DNA from 2 places in the Devosia alba genome. Region 1 is predicted to be linked to the other one. Evidence: predicted binding sites of a transcription regulator. Region 1 holds the regulator's gene; the other holds the start of a gene.

The links. Region 1 encodes HrcA, which represses chaperone genes, less so after heat shock. Its sites were predicted from a motif close to GTTAGCACTCNCNNNNNGNGAGTGCTAAC; they were not measured.
Region 2: the regulator HrcA is predicted to act here: its motif matches at 2,746-2,774, upstream of ABFY71_RS13800 (co-chaperone GroES).

Annotation. Positions count from the first base shown of each region.
Region 1 is NZ_JBDUUI010000002.1:230,222-238,078, reverse strand. It holds gene rph (ribonuclease PH) at 1-340, opposite strand, end outside; gene hrcA (heat-inducible transcriptional repressor HrcA) at 481-1,554, shown strand; gene grpE (nucleotide exchange factor GrpE) at 1,784-2,380, shown strand; gene pncA (bifunctional nicotinamidase/pyrazinamidase) at 2,610-3,245, opposite strand; gene pabB (aminodeoxychorismate synthase component I) at 3,252-5,039, opposite strand; gene ABFY71_RS03685 (hypothetical protein) at 5,174-5,506, shown strand; gene dnaK (molecular chaperone DnaK) at 5,768-7,681, shown strand; gene ABFY71_RS03675 (hypothetical protein) at 7,762-7,857, shown strand, end outside.
Region 2 is NZ_JBDUUI010000009.1:79,638-87,494, forward strand. It holds gene ABFY71_RS13785 (TSUP family transporter) at 1-289, shown strand, start outside; gene ABFY71_RS13790 (BrnA antitoxin family protein) at 298-534, opposite strand; gene groL (chaperonin GroEL) at 721-2,364, opposite strand; gene ABFY71_RS13800 (co-chaperone GroES) at 2,413-2,703, opposite strand; gene ABFY71_RS13805 (DUF427 domain-containing protein) at 2,886-3,248, shown strand; gene ABFY71_RS13810 (hypothetical protein) at 3,339-3,530, shown strand; gene ABFY71_RS13815 (DMT family transporter) at 3,600-4,568, shown strand; gene ABFY71_RS13820 (sigma 54-interacting transcriptional regulator) at 4,582-6,012, opposite strand; gene ABFY71_RS13825 (ROK family transcriptional regulator) at 6,186-7,391, shown strand; gene ABFY71_RS13830 (EAL domain-containing protein) at 7,504-7,857, shown strand, end outside.

The DNA.
Region 1 (7,857 bases):
TGGTGATCTGGTTTTCGCCCAGCAGCTGCAGATCGACCACCGCCCGAAGCGAACGGCCGATCAGGCGCTGGATTTCCTGGGTGCGGCCGGTCTGCTTGCCGGCTGTCGCCTCGCGGCGATTGCGGCTGCCGGTGGCGCGCGGCAGCATGCCGTATTCGGCGGTGACCCAGCCCTGGCCCTTGCCGCGCATCCAGCCGGGGACAGTGGTTTCCACCGATGCAGTGACCAGCACCTTGGTATGGCCGAACGAGACGAGGCAGGAGCCTTCCGCCTTCATGGCGACGTTGCGTTCGATCGCCACGGCGCGCATCTGGTTGGCTTGACGTCCTGAAGGGCGCATCCGTTATCCACTTGGAGATTGCAGTTAACCGCCTCTTAACCTTCCTGACGCCGCCTCACAAGCCACGGGAGCTTGGCGGGAGGCTGCAATGCGCCTAAATGGTGGGACACAGTTAAAGTGGACGATTTTATCAAACTGCCATGAGCAAACTTCCAGAAGACTTTTTGAGTGTGCTCAATGCCCGCAGCCAGGACATTTTCCGCCGCATTGTGGAGCGGTATCTGGACACCGGCGCACCAGTGGGCTCGCGCGATCTCAGCCGCATGTTGCAGGGCGGGCTGTCGCCGGCCTCGGTGCGCAATGTCATGGCGGACCTTGAAGATCTCGGGCTGATCGCGGCGCCGCACACCTCGGCAGGGCGTGCCCCGACCCAGGAGGGGCTGCGCTTTTTTGTCGATGCCATGCTTGAGGTGGGGTCGATCAACGAGGTCGAGCGCAGCCAGATCGCCCAGTCGATCCAGGGCCAGCAGCAGGGCCAGGTCGAGGACGTGCTGACCGAAGCCAGCCAATTGCTCAGCGGGCTCAGCCAGGGCGCCGGGGTGGTGATTACCGCCAAGGCCGACATGGTGCTGCGCCATCTCGAATTCGTCCGGCTTGATGCCACCCGCGCCATGGCCATTCTGGTGGGCGAGGATGGCCAGGTGGAAAACCGCATCATGGACATTCCGGCCGGCCTGACGGCGAGCGCGCTGACCCAGGCCAGCAATTTCATTGCCCATCATGTGGTGGGCCGCACCCTGGCCGAGGCGCGCAAGGTGCTGGCGGCGCAGCGCGCCGAGCAGCGGGCCGAACTGGACGAGCTGACGCAGAAGCTGGTCGATGCCGGCATTGCCACGCTGAGCCAGAACGCGCCGAGCAGCACGCCGACGGTGATCGTGCGCGGTCGGGCCAATCTGATCAATGACACCATGGCCAGCGACGAATTGCTGCGCATGCGGCAATTGTTCGATGAGCTGGAAAGCAAGGACGGCCTGCTCGACCTGCTCGGCGATGCCGACAAGGCGCAGGGCGTGCGCATCTTTATCGGCTCGGAGAACAAGCTGTTCTCGCTGTCGGGCTCGTCGGTGATTCTGAGCCCCTACAAGGACGCCAATGACAAGGTGGTGGGCGTGCTGGGGGTGATCGGACCGACGCGGCTGAACTATGCCCGCATCGTGCCGGTGGTCGATTATACCGCCCATGTGATCACGGCGATGATGGCGCGCAAGCGCTGAGGCGTTTTCAGCAGAAGGGGCGCCACTTCTGCGGCTCGACAGCGCGACCGGTCAACGCGCTGGAGCGATTTGACCGTTTCGGCGAAACGGTGAAATGGTCTGGCGACAGGCGCTTTGGCTTGCCCCGCCCGGCCACGGGAGCGGGGAGAAAGCCGGGCGCACTTGAAATCACCCCGATATTGGCCGATATGCGGGGCAAATTCTTTGGTATTTGCGGAAGACAGCAATGATGAGCGACGAGAACGCCGCCTCAGGCGAAATGCCTGAAGTCGAAATCCCGGTCGAAGAGACCAATGAGGGCATCGAGAGCATCGATCCAACCGCTGCCCTGCGCACGGAAAACGCCGAACTCAAGGACCGTGTGTTGCGCACGGTTGCCGAGATGGAAAACCTGCGCAAGCGCACCGAGCGCGAAATCAATGATACCCGCAGCTACGCCATTGCCGGCTTTGCCCGCGACATGCTCAGCGCCACCGATGCACTGAGCCGCGCGCTGATCACGCTGCCCGCAGAAACCCGCGAAACCGGCGACGCCACCACCAAGAGCCTGATTGAAGGCATTGAGCTGGCGGAACGCGAAATGCAGCGCCTGCTGGCCAAGCATGGCGTCAAGCCGATCGAGGCGCAGGGCGAGAAATTTGATCCGCATGTGCATCAGGCAATGTTTGAAGTGCCCGATCCCAGCCAGCCCGAAGGCACTGTGGTGCAGGTGGTGCAGCCCGGCTTCCTCATCGGCGACCGCGTGCTGCGCCCCGCCATGGTCGGCGTCGCCAAGGGCGGCCCCAGCCATGCCCCAGCCAGCGAAGCCGTCGACAAGAGCGCCTAGAACCGATCCCGGCGTTTCACGTGAATCCCCGCTTGCGCGGGGATTTTTCGTTTGTGGGTGCCGCAAACTCGATGGGCACCTCCCCCTTGACGGGGGAGGCCGGGAGGGGGTGAGAGAGCCACGATCTCGGGCGAACCACCCCCACCTTGATTCCTCCCCACAAGAGCCTGCACTCGGGCGCGCCAGGGCGCGACCCGGGTGGGGAGGGTGTTGACTGAAAGCTTGGCCGCTACCCTAAAATCTCCCGGCTCATCACCCGCTCGACCCCGGCTTGGGCCATATCCGCCCAAGCTTTGGTGAGGCTGCCGTCATTGTCGATGGCGCGGGTGGCGTCCTCGATGACGGTGACGTCAAAGCCCGCGGCGGCGCCATCAATGGCGGTCCAGCCGACGCAGTAATCGGTGGCCAGGCCCACGATATAGAGGCGGTCGACATCGCGTTCGCTGAAATAGCCGGCCAGCCCGGTAAGGGTTTCGCGGTCGGCCTCCTGGAAGCCGGAATAGCTGTCGATGGCGCGGTTATAGCCCTTGCGGATGATCAGCTGGGCATGGGGAACGTCCAGATCGGCGGCGAGTTCGGCGCCGTGGCTGTTCCAGACGCAGTGATCGGGCCACAGCACCTGGGTGCCATAGTCGAGCGCGATGGTCTCGAACGGCGCCTTGCCGGGGTGCTGGCTGGCGAACGAGATGTGGTCGGCCGGGTGCCAGTCCTGGGTGAACACCACATGGCTGAATTTCTTCGCCAGGGCGTTGATCAGCGGCACGATCTCGTCGCCAGCGGCGACGCCGAGACTGCCGCCGGGCAAGAAGTCGTGCTGCACATCGACCACGACCAGCACGTCGCGCGGTGAAATCTGAAGCGTCATCCGGCATTACTCCACTTGAACAGACGGCTGCACCCATTGCGCCGGCAGCAGGCCACGCACCGAATTGCCGAGCCAGACTGCCTCGGCACTGGTCAGGTCGGCAAGGGTCAAAACCTGCTCCACGGCCCGGCCGGTGGCGAGCAGCTCGGCGCGCAGCGTGCCCGGGAGCAGGCCCGAGGCCAAAGGCGGGGTGAGCAGCAGACCAGCGCGTTCGACAAACAGATTGGTGATCGAGCCTTCGGTGAGCTCGCCGCGCTCATTGAGAAACACCACCTCGTCAACGCCATGGGCGGCATGGGCACGCTGGCGCGGCGCATCATAAAACGCCCGGTTGGTGGTCTTGTGCGCCAGCCACAGGCTCTGCGAATCGAGCCGTTCCTCGGCGATCATGAAGCGGAAGCGTTCCGGATTGGGCGGCAGCGGCGTGGCGGTGAGCTGCGGGCCGTCGGCGCTCAACATCAGCCGCACCCGCATGGGCGCGGTGAAGGCCTGCCCCTTGAGCAGGGCGGTGATGGCGGCCAGATCGCAGGGCAGGGCGAAATAGGCGGCAGAGGCAGCCAGCCGCTCGAGGTGGCGCTGCAACAGGCTGTAGCCATCAGCGGGGGTCCAGAGCAGGGTTTCGATCAGGGTGACCGGATCGGCCGGGTCGGTAAAAAATGCCATTTTCAGCAGGGCCTCGCGATATTCGTCCCCGGCGGTGCTGTCGGCGACGACGCCGCCGCCAATGCCAATACTGCCGCGGCCATCGCGATCGATGACGGCGGTGCGGATGGCGACATTGAGGGTGAGGTCGCCATTGGGCGCGAAATAGCCGATCGAGCCGGTATAGACGCCGCGCGGCCTGGTTTCGAGTTCATCGATGATTTCCATGGCCCGCAATTTGGGGGCGCCGGTGATCGAGCCGCAGGGGAACAGGTTTTCCAGCAGCGCGGTGGTGGAGACGCCAGGCCGGCGGGTGGCGGTGATGCCCGAGGTCATGGTGTGGAGGGTGCGGTAAGTCTCCACCGTGAACAGGTCGGTGACCTTGACCGAGCCGATCTCGGCAATGCGTCCCAGATCATTGCGCAACAGATCGGTGATCATCAGGTTTTCGGCGCGGTTCTTCTCGTCACTGGCGAGGGCGGCGCGGCCGATGGCGTCTTCGGCAATGGTCCTGCCGCGCTTGAGCGTGCCCTTCATCGGGCGGGCCGACAGCGTGGTGCCGCGACTGGCGACGAACAGCTCGGGCGAGCGTGACAGGATCCAGTGCGTGCCGGTATTGAGCAGGGCGCCATAGGCCACTGGCTGCTGGCGCACGAGGTCGACATAGAGCGCCACCGGATCGCCCTCAAGCCGGAAGTCGGCCTGGAAGGTGAGGTTGACCTGATAGGTGTCGCCGGCCGCAATCAGGGCTTTGACGCGATCAAAGGCGGCGGCGTATTGCGCCGGGGTCAGGCTGGGGACGATATCGCGGGCCCGGCCGGTCGCGCTGCCGGCGGCCTGGGCCAGCAATTGGCCGGTTTCGGCGGCGCTCAGCCTTTGCGGGGGGGCGTAGAGGCCAAGCCAGAGCAGGGGGGTGTCGCTGGCGGGCGGCAGGCGGTGCACCAGGCGCTCCTCAAAGGCCAGGCCGGCCTCATAGGCCAAATAGCCGGCAGCCCACAGGCCCTGCGACCGGGCGGCCTCGAGCTGGGCCAGCGCGGCGCGGACCCCGGCAGCGTCATGGGCCTGCAGCACCGCCTGGGGGGCGGTGAACAATAGATTTTCACCCTGGGGGGCGAGCGTATCGTGCAGCAGAACAGAACCGGGGGCGAACATGGGTCTGGTTCTATGGGGTCGGCAGCGCAAAGAAAAGCACTGCTGATGGGGGGAGGCGCTTGATTATTTTTGGCGGCTGCAGATAGTGGCCTGCCGGTTCGCCAATGCGAATGCGGCCCGTGGGAAAATCGATCATGAACACCTATGTTACCGGCGGTCTCGCCGCACTGGCCCTGCTGGCCAGCGCCCTGCCTGCCGCCGCCGAAACCGTTGAATTCACACTGATCAACGAGAGCAGCCAGGCGCTGCATTATTTTTATACCAATCCGAGCAATTCCGACGAATGGGGCGAGGATCTGCTGGGCGAAGACGGCACGCTGGAGCCCGGCATGGAGGGCACGGTGACCATCGGTGATGGGTCGGACCAGTGCGAATATGATTTCCGCTTCGAAACCGGCGAGGGCGCGGTGCTTGAAGTGACCAATGTCGATATCTGCACGCTCGACAGCTATACGCTGAGCGACTGATTGTCGGCTGGGGGCGGGCCTGGTGCCCGTCCCCTTGCCGTCCGCAAGCTGCCCGATCGGGGCGCCGGCGCCCGGCAATGGTGTCAAGCGGGGGCGAATGTGCCCGATGAACGCTTGAAGCCGTACAGGGACCCCCCTATATACCCCTCAAGCCCAGCGACGGGCGCATTTTCAATTGCAAGGAACCCGGTCCTGCGGGGTCACGGAACTGCCTCGCGAGAGGGGCTCCAGCATGGGTTTGCTGAAAGAGAGGCTAGAGTAATGGCTAAAGTCATCGGTATCGATCTGGGCACCACCAATAGCTGCGTTGCAGTGATGGATGGGGCCAATCCCAAGGTCATCGAAAACGCAGAGGGTGCACGCACCACGCCTTCCATGGTCGCCTTCTCCAAGGATGGCGAGCGTCTGGTCGGCCAGCCGGCCAAGCGCCAGGCCGTGACCAATCCCGAGGGCACCCTGTTTGCCGTCAAGCGCCTGATCGGTCGTCGTTACGACGACAAGGTCGTGGCCAAGGACAAGAACCTGGTTCCCTTCAAGATCGTGGCCGCCGACAATGGCGACGCCTGGGTTGAAGCATCGGGCGAAAAGTACTCGCCCAGCCAGGTCTCGGCCATGATCCTGCAGAAGATGAAGGAAACCGCTGAGAGCTATCTCGGCGAGACCGTCACCCAGGCCGTGATCACCGTGCCGGCCTATTTCAACGACAGCCAGCGTCAGGCCACCAAGGATGCCGGCAAGATTGCCGGCCTTGAAGTGCTGCGCATCATCAACGAGCCCACCGCAGCCGCGCTGGCCTATGGCCTCGACAAGAAGAACACCGGCACCATCGCGGTCTATGACCTTGGCGGCGGCACCTTCGACGTGTCGATCCTGGAAATCGGCGACGGCGTGTTCGAGGTGAAGTCCACCAATGGCGACACCTTCCTGGGTGGTGAAGACTTCGACATGCGGCTGGTCGACTATCTGGCCGACGAGTTCAAGAAGGAGCAGGGCATTGACCTGCGCTCCGACAAGCTGGCCCTGCAGCGCCTCAAGGAAGCTGCCGAAAAGGCCAAGATCGAACTGTCGAGCTCGACCCAGACCGAAATCAACCTGCCCTTCATCACCGCCGATGCCTCGGGCCCCAAGCATCTGACGATCAAGCTGAGCCGTTCCAAGCTGGAAAGCCTGGTGGACGACCTGATCCAGCGCACCATGGAGCCCTGCAAACTGGCGCTCAAGGATGCCGGCGTCACCGCAGCCCAGATCGACGAAGTCGTGCTGGTGGGCGGCATGAGCCGCATGCCCAAGGTGCAGGAAATCGTCAAGCAACTGTTCGGCAAGGAGCCCCACAAGGGCGTCAATCCGGACGAAGTGGTGGCGCTGGGCGCAGCCATTCAGGCCGGCGTGCTGCAGGGCGACGTCAAGGACGTGCTGCTGCTCGACGTGACCCCGCTCAGCCTGGGTATTGAAACCCTGGGCGGCGTGTTCACCCGCCTGATCGATCGCAACACGACCATTCCGACCAAGAAGAGCCAGACCTTCTCGACCGCCGAGGACAACCAGAGCGCCGTGACGATCCGGGTCTTCCAGGGCGAGCGCGAAATGGCCGCCAACAACAAGCTGTTGGGCAATTTCGATCTGGCCGGCATTCCCCCCGCACCGCGCGGCGTGCCTCAGGTTGAAGTGACCTTCGACATCGATGCCAACGGCATCGTGCAGGTTTCGGCCAAGGACAAGGGCACCGGCAAGGAGCAGCAGATCCGCATCCAGGCCTCGGGTGGCCTCAGCGATGCCGACATCGAAGCCATGGTCAAGGAAGCCGAGCTGAACGCTGACGCCGACAAGCGCAAGCGCGAGGCGGTGGAAGCCAAGAACCAGGGCGAGAGCCTGATCCACTCGACCGAGAAGTCGCTGGCCGAATATGCCGACAAGGTCTCGGAAGACGACAAGACCGCGATCGAAACCGCGATCAGTGAACTCAAGGCCATCATCGAGGGTGATGATGCCGAGCTGATCAAGCAGAAGACCGAGGCCCTGAGCCAGGCGTCCATGAAGCTGGGCGAGGCCATGTACAAGGCCAGCCAGGCGGAAGCCGAAGCCCAGGCTTCCGGTTCGGACGACGACGCCGATGACGACGTGGTTGACGCTGATTTCGAAGAAGTCAGCGACGATGACGACAAGAAGTCCGCTTAAGCGCACCTAGAGCGCAGATAAAGGGGTCCGGCAGCTGCCGGGCCCCTTTCTGTTTCCGGAGGAACCCGGTAAGATAATCCATGAACATTCCAGACCCCCAGACCTTCACCGACCCCGAAAAACTACGCAAGCTGATGGCCAATGCCGTCCGCCTTGGCTATGACGACCTGGCGTTC
Region 2 (7,857 bases), on a different contig from region 1:
CACTGGCTCGTTCTTCACCATTGGCTTTGTCATGCTGTTCGGGCTGGGTCTCACCCGCGCCGCCGGCAATACCAAGATCCTCAATGTCACCTCCAACCTGGCGGCATTGACCATCTTCATCACTGCTGGCGACGTGGTCTGGCCGGCCGCACTGGCCATGGCCATCGGGCAATTGCTGGGCGGCTATATCGGCGCCCATACCGGCATCCGCTATGGCGCCCGGCTGATCCGGCCGCTGGTGGTGGTGGTTTCCATCGCGTTGGCGCTGCGCCTGTTGTTTTTCCGCTAGGGCAGGGGTCAGGCCTCGCTTAGGCCCGCCGCCGCGCGCAGTGCAGCATTGATGCGGTCCTGCCAGCCGGGACCGTCGTCCTGAAAATGCTCCAGCACCGCGCGATCGAGCCGCAGGGTCACCATTTCCTTGCCCTCGGGCACGCTCTTGGCCTTGGCCGGCGCCTCCACCGGTTTGCTGGTGGCGGCTTTGAAGGCAGCTTCCGCCTGGTCCATGGCACTGCCTGTGCGTCTTGGTGGTCGCATCGAATCGTCCCTCCGGTTCGCGCCATGTTATCCCCGCAACCGCGCGCGGATACAATAAGCGGCAGCTTGGTGCCCTTGAGTACCGGGAGGCGGTACCAAAAAGAAAGGCACGGTGTTTCCACCGTGCCTTTCCTGAGAAGTCCGTGACTGGGAAGTAACGAACTTCTAAGTCTTGGTGAGGCTGGACTAGAAGTCCATGCCGCCCATGCCGCCCATGCCGCCGCCGCCGCCGGGCATTGCCGGTGCTGCGTCCTTGGGAGCCTCGACGATGAGGGCTTCGGTGGTGATCAGCAGCGAAGCAACCGAAGCGGCATCCTGCAGCGCGTGCCGCACGACCTTGACCGGATCGATGACACCCATGGTGATCATGTCACCATATTCACCCGTTGCGGCATTGTAGCCGAAGCTGACCGAGGAGTTTTCGAGGATCTTGCCGACTACGACGGAGCCTTCGGCACCGGCATTGTTGGCGATCGTGCGAACAGGTTCCTGCAGCGCGCGCTTGACGATGGCAATGCCCGCGTCCTGATCGGCATTGGCGCCCTTGACCTTCATGGCGCTCGAAGCCCGCAGCAGCGCAACGCCACCACCGGCTACAATGCCTTCTTCAACAGCAGCGCGGGTAGCGTTCAGCGCGTCGTCGACGCGGTCCTTGCGCTCCTTGACTTCGACTTCCGTCGAGCCGCCAACCTTGATCACTGCAACGCCACCGGCCAGCTTGGCCAGACGTTCCTGAAGCTTTTCCTTGTCGTAGTCCGAAGTGGTTTCTTCGATCTGCGCCTTGATCTGGCCAACACGACCCTGGATGTCTTCCTTGGTGCCAGCGCCATCAACGATAGTGGTGGTTTCCTTGGTGATTTCAACGCGCTTGGCAGTGCCCAGCATGTCGATGGTCACGTTCTCGAGCTTGATGCCGAGATCTTCGGAGATCACCTGGCCACCGGTCAGGATGGCGATGTCTTCGAGCATTGCCTTGCGGCGATCGCCGAAGCCAGGCGCCTTAACAGCAGCAACCTTGAGGCCGCCACGCAGGCGGTTGACGACCAAGGTGGCCAGTGCTTCGCCATCAATGTCTTCAGCAATGATCAGCAGTGGACGCTGGCTCTGCACAACCGATTCCAGGATCGGCAGCATGGCCTGCAGATTGCTGAGCTTCTTCTCGTGTAGCAGGATGACGGGATCTTCGAGAACCGCCGTCATCTTCTCGGCATTGGTCACGAAGTAGGGCGACAGGTAGCCGCGGTCGAACTGCATGCCTTCGACGACTTCAAGTTCGGTCTCGGCGGTCTTGGCTTCTTCGACGGTGATGACACCCTCATTGCCGACCTTCTGCATGGCTTCAGCAATCATCTCGCCGATAGCGGTTTCGCCATTGGCCGAAATGGTGCCGACCTGGGCAACTTCGCTCGATGACTTGATCTTTGACGAAGCGGTCTTCAGCGAAGCCACAACTTCTTCGACAGCCATGTCGATGCCGCGCTTGAGGTCCATCGGGTTGAAGCCGGCGGCAACTGCCTTGACGCCTTCAACAACGATAGCCTGACCGAGCACGGTCGCGGTGGTGGTGCCGTCACCGGCAACGTCATTGGTCTTGGAAGCGACCGAACGCAGCAACTGTGCGCCCAGGTTTTCGAAGCGGTCTTCCAGTTCGATTTCCTTGGCGACGGTTACGCCGTCCTTGGTGATGCGCGGTGCGCCGAACGACTTTTCGATAACGACGTTACGACCCTTGGGGCCGAGCGTTACCTTGACCGCATTGGCCAGGATGTTGACGCCGCGCAGCATTTTGTCGCGTGCGTCGGTGGAGAACTTTACTTCTTTGGCAGCCATGTGAGGCGCTCCTTGGAATGGGTTGAGAAGGAATGGGCGTGAAGCGGTTTAAGCTTCGATGATGCCCATGATGTCGCTTTCCTTCATGATCAACAGCTCTTCGTCGTTGACCTTGACTTCGGTGCCGCTCCACTTGCCGAACAGCACGCGGTCGCCTGCCTTGACGTCCAGCGCCGTGATTTTACCGTTGTCATCGCGAGCGCCTGGGCCCACGGCAACGATTACGCCCTCGGAGGGCTTTTCCTTGGCGGTGTCGGGGATGATGATCCCGCCTTTGGTCTTTTCTTCGCCATCGAGGCGGCGGACGACCACGCGGTCGTGCAGAGGACGGAAGCCCATGATTTGCTCCTATAGCAGCATTTTGAATGCAATATCTCGACTGTTAGCACTCACAGATGGAGAGTGCTAACAGGTGTCGGGGATATAGGATTGCGGCTGCGGAGAGTCAAGCGCGTGTGAACCTTGCAGCCCGTCAAACGTTGCTTGTATTCAACCGGCAATAATCTGAATGGCAGGTAATTATGACGCGTCAATGTCTCGACAAGGATATCAAGATCACCCCGGTCCAGGGCCGCGTGCACGTTTTCTTCGACCAGGCCGAGATCGGCAGCTCCATCAACGCCCTGCAGCTCGACGAGCCCGGCGCGCCCCTGCGCATTTATTTTCCGCGCAGCGACATCCAGCCCGGTATTCTCGAAGAAACCGAGACCCGGACCCAGTGTCCTTACAAGGGTGAAGCATGGTACTGCACCATCAAGACCTTGACCGCCACCGGTGTTGACCAAGTCTGGTACTATCCCGATCCGTGTCCCTTGGTGGAGCCCATCCGCGACATGCTCGCCTTTTGGGGCGATGGGATCGAGATACGCCACTCCGTAGTTTGATCACCGCAATGTAGCGACGATACATGGCGGGACTGTAACTTTTTCTTCCAGCCCCTTCCAAGCCCGGCAAAGCTAAGCCATAAGGCTGTCATGACCCAGAACAACACTCTTCAGATCAAGCTGAGCCTCAAGGGCGGCAGCGGCCCCAATGCCAACTGGCACTGGGAAATTCACGACGCCACCGGCAAGGTGGTCAAGACTGGCAGCGCTGTCGGACCAGAGCACAAGGCTTTCACGACCGCGCGCATTGCCAAGGAAAAGCTGGAAGCGGCCAAGAGCTGATTTCCTGCCCGGCGCGCCATAACCTGCTGCGCCGGGCATAATTTACGCCTTGTTTCCAGCCACGAGCCAATGGTGCCCCCTCCAGCGCCCGCCACCAAAGCCAATCCTGAGCGCGATGCGGCAGATCCGTTTCGCGGCATCCTGCTCAAGGTGCTCTCGGTGGTCAGCTTTGTGGTCATGGCGACGCTGCTCAAGGCAACCCAGACCATTCCCGCCGGCGAACTGGTCTTCTTCCGCTGTGTTTTTGCCATTGTGCCCGTCCTGGCCTATCTGGTCTGGAAGCGGCAATTGCACACTGCACTGCGCACCAGCAATCCCATGGGCCATGTCGTGCGCTCCTTTATCGGGGTCACCTCCATGGGTCTGGGCTTTTTTGCGCTGACTCGCCTGCCGCTGCCTGAAACCACCGCCATCGGCTACGCTTCGCCGCTGCTTATCGTGGTGTTCAGCGCTCTGCTGCTCAAGGAACGCGTACAACTGTTTCGCTGGTCGGCCGTGCTGATCGGTCTGGTGGGAGTGGTGATCATTCTCTGGCCGCGCCTGACCCTGTTTTCTGGTGGTGCGCCTTTGGGCAACGAGGAAACCGTCGGTGCGGTGGCGGCTCTGGGGGCCGCAGTCATGTCGGCCTTTGCCATGATGCAGGTGCGCCATCTGGTACAGACCGAGCGCACCGAAACCATCGTCATTTACTTCTTCATCTGTGCCAGCCTGATCTCGCTGCTGACCATGCCGTTCGGTTGGCTGATGCCAACGCCGGAACAAAGCGTGCTGCTGATCGGTGCAGGGTTCGCCGGCGGGGTTGGCCAGCTCCTGCTCACATCGTGTTACCGCTACGCCGATATGTCGGTGATCGCACCTTTCGAATATGTCTCGCTGATTCTGACCATTATCATCGGCCTGCTGGTGTTTGCCGACGTGCCAACGCTGAGTATGATTGCTGGCGCACTGATTATTGTCGCCTCGGGCATCGCGGTGATCATGCGTGAGCACTATCTGGGGCTTGATCGTGCCAGGGCCCGCGCTGCCGCCACGCCCTGATCGCTCCTGGATTTTAGCTGGCTGAGGCCAGTTCCGCCCAGCCCTGCCGTTTGCGGTAGATCGTGGACGGGCTGATCTCGAGTGCCGCTGCAGCCAAAGAAACATTGCCGCCAAAACTAGCGATCGCGTCTTCAATGATGCGCTGTTCCTGCTGCCACATCGGCAGAATGGCGGGCCGTCTTTCCTCGCGTGGCGCTAATTCGGGCACCCGGGACATGCCACTTGTCTCGATATCGGCCGCGCCGAGCATCTCCGCCGTGATCTCCCCGCCATCAAACATCACGACCAGACGGCGCACCAGGTTTTGCAGCTGGCGCACATTGCCAGGCCATTCGGCGGCCGACAGCATATTGCCGACCTCAAACGAATAGCCGGTGAAGCGCTTGTGTTCCTCGGCGGCATAGCGGGCCAGGAAATGGCGCGCCAGCACCATGATATCGGTGGGTCGCTGGCGCAGCGGTGGCAGATGGATGGGCAGCACATGCAGCCGGTAGAACAGATCCTCGCGGAATTTCTTTTCAGCGATCAACTGCATCGGATTGCGATTGGTGGCGCAGATCACCCGTACATCGACCCGCCGCACCGCTCCTTCGCCGACGCGGCTCAGCATGCCGGTCTGCAGGAATCGCAGCAATTTCGCCTGCAGGGACAAGTCCATTTCCCCGATCTCATCGAGAAACAGCGTGCCGCCATCTGCCAGTTCAGCCGCGCCCTTGCGATCTTCATGCGCGCCGGTGAAGGCGCCACGGGCCACCCCGAACAATTCGCTTTCCATCAGATCGCGCGGAATGGCGGCGCAATTGATCGCGACCAGCCGCTTGCCGGCGCGATGGCCCATCTCGTGCAGCGCTTCGGCGCAAACATCCTTGCCCGTGCCGCTTTCCCCGGTGATGAACACCGGCGCCGACGACGTCGAGATGCGCCCGATCTGCTCATAGACAAACTGCATGGCGCTTGAGGCGCCGATAAACCCGCCGAAATTGCTCGTACCCGCTTTGCCGCGGGCCTCAATGCCCAGCGAATGACACTTGCCGTGCCGCTGCGCCAGTTCGCCGATACGGGCAGCCATGCTGGGCCCGTTGATGGGCTTGGCCACATAATCATGCGCGCCGGCCCGCATGGCGCCCACTGCCGCCGATACCGAAACGCCATCCGACAGTGCCACCAGCAGCGCGCCCTGGGCCAGCCGGACCAGCCGCAATACCGCGTCATCGCTATGGCGTGCCAGATCGTCCAGACTCGATAGATCGGCCAGGACGATGTCAAAGCTGGTTTCGCGCAGCAGCGCTGCTGCCGGCTCGCCCCCCGCAACCACCGTGATGCTGGTGTTTGGTTCAAGGTATTGCGCCAGCGTCTCGGCCACCAATTGGGCCTGCGCCTGGTCGCGCTCGATCAGCATCAGCCGGCCGCTGGCATTGCTGTCGCTTCGATTCTGCATCGCCATGCGGCCCGGTCCTCGCGGTTGGATCTATTTGAGTTCCGGTGGTGCGGCGCCCGCAGCTTTTCCGGTGTTGATCCAATTGTTTCCTAACAGGGTAAATTTTCCGTTCCAGAATTCAGCCAATGATTATTGTATTGGGCTTGATCGGAGTAGTTGCAGTCGATTAAGTCACGCCCATGCAAAAGGATTCTGACCCGCCCGATTTCAATCCAATGTCTCGCGGCGTCGCCCAGTCTGGTGTGCGCATTACCAATGAGCGCGCGGTATTGACCTTGCTCGAGCAAAATCCCGGCGCATCCAATGCTGATCTTGCACGCCTGTCCGGTCTTGGCCCGCAAACCACATCGCGAATCATCGCCGAGCTGGAATCACGCGGCCTGGTTATTCGCGGCGACGTGCTGCGGGGCCGCCGTGGCCAGCCCGCCACGCCGCTTTTCGTCAACCCCCAGGGTGCCGTGGCAATCGGCATCGAGATCGGCTGGCGACATTTTGAAGTGCTGGTGGTGGAACTGTCGGGCAAAACACTGGCCAGCGTCCGCCGCAGTTACCCCTGGCCTGACGCCCGCACCATATTTTCCGAGATCGCTGCCGAAGTGGCCACCATCCGCTCCGGCTTGACTGAATTGCAGCAATCACGCCTGGCTGGTATCGGCGTCGCTAGCCCCTCTCATATCGGGCGCAATATCGACCTGCTGGATGCACCCCAAGAGCAGGCCGCCTTGTGGCACGACCTCAATCTGGTCGAGCGCCTGGCGCAGGAAACCGACGTCTCCGTGCAGTGGTTCAATGATGGCAATGCGGCCTGCTGGTCTGAATTGGTAGCGCGTTCCACCCAGCGCCCCCAGGCGTTCGCCTATTTTCAGGTGGGGGCATTCGTCGGTGGCGGCTTGGTCGCGAATGGAGAACTGTGGGAGGGCAATGGTCATGCGGCCAATCTGGGCTCGATCTTGGTTTGTGACGAGGAGGGTAACCCCACCTATGTCCATCTGCTCGCCTCGATAGTGGCGCTGCAGCGTTTGCTGACCAGCGCCGGTCGGGAGGTGCCCAATGGCAGCCCGTTCAACTGGGATTGGGATGCGCTGGAGCCAGTCGCCACCCAGTGGCTGGATACCGCCGGCAGGGCGCTGGCCGCCGCCATTGTCAACGCTGGTGCGGTGATCGAGCTGGATCATGCCACTATTGACGGGGCGATGCCGCGGGCGATTGTGGCGCGCCTGATCGACCGCGTCGAATACTATTTGGCGAACCTGCCAACCCTCACCACCGACCACCCCACCATTCAGATGGGGCAAATGGGCGCCTCGGCGGCTTCCACTGGCGCGGCGCAATTGGTGTTGTTCCAGCGCTACTTCTCGCGCGCCTGGAAGCTGTTTTCCACCTGAGCGGGCGCAATTAGCCTTGGGAAGAGCCGGCACGCGGCTTTTGCCGCCCTCGGCGCGATGCTAAGAGGGGAAGCCGAATCCCGGCAGATTTACAGGGTTCATAGGTCCGCGCGTGCAGGCACTGGTCTATACGTTCATCGCCCTTTCCGCAGCTGGCGTCGGTGCCGCTGCCTATTTTGGGCTGACGTTCACGCCTGCGGAAGCAATTCTTGCCGCCGTGGTCTTCGGCTGCGTCTGTGTTGTGCTGATGGAACGCAAGCTGCGCCAGCGCGCCGAAAACCGCCTGGAGCGAGCGATAGAGGATCTTTCCCGCCTGCTCGCCACCGATGCCCAGGCCGGTGCGGTGCTCGGTCAACGCATCAATGCCATGGCCGATATTGATGCCGAGCAGCGCCTTGAAGGCGTGGAGGCCGATATTTCCGTGCTGGGTACGGTAATCCGCCAGGTGGCCGAGGCTGTCTCCGAA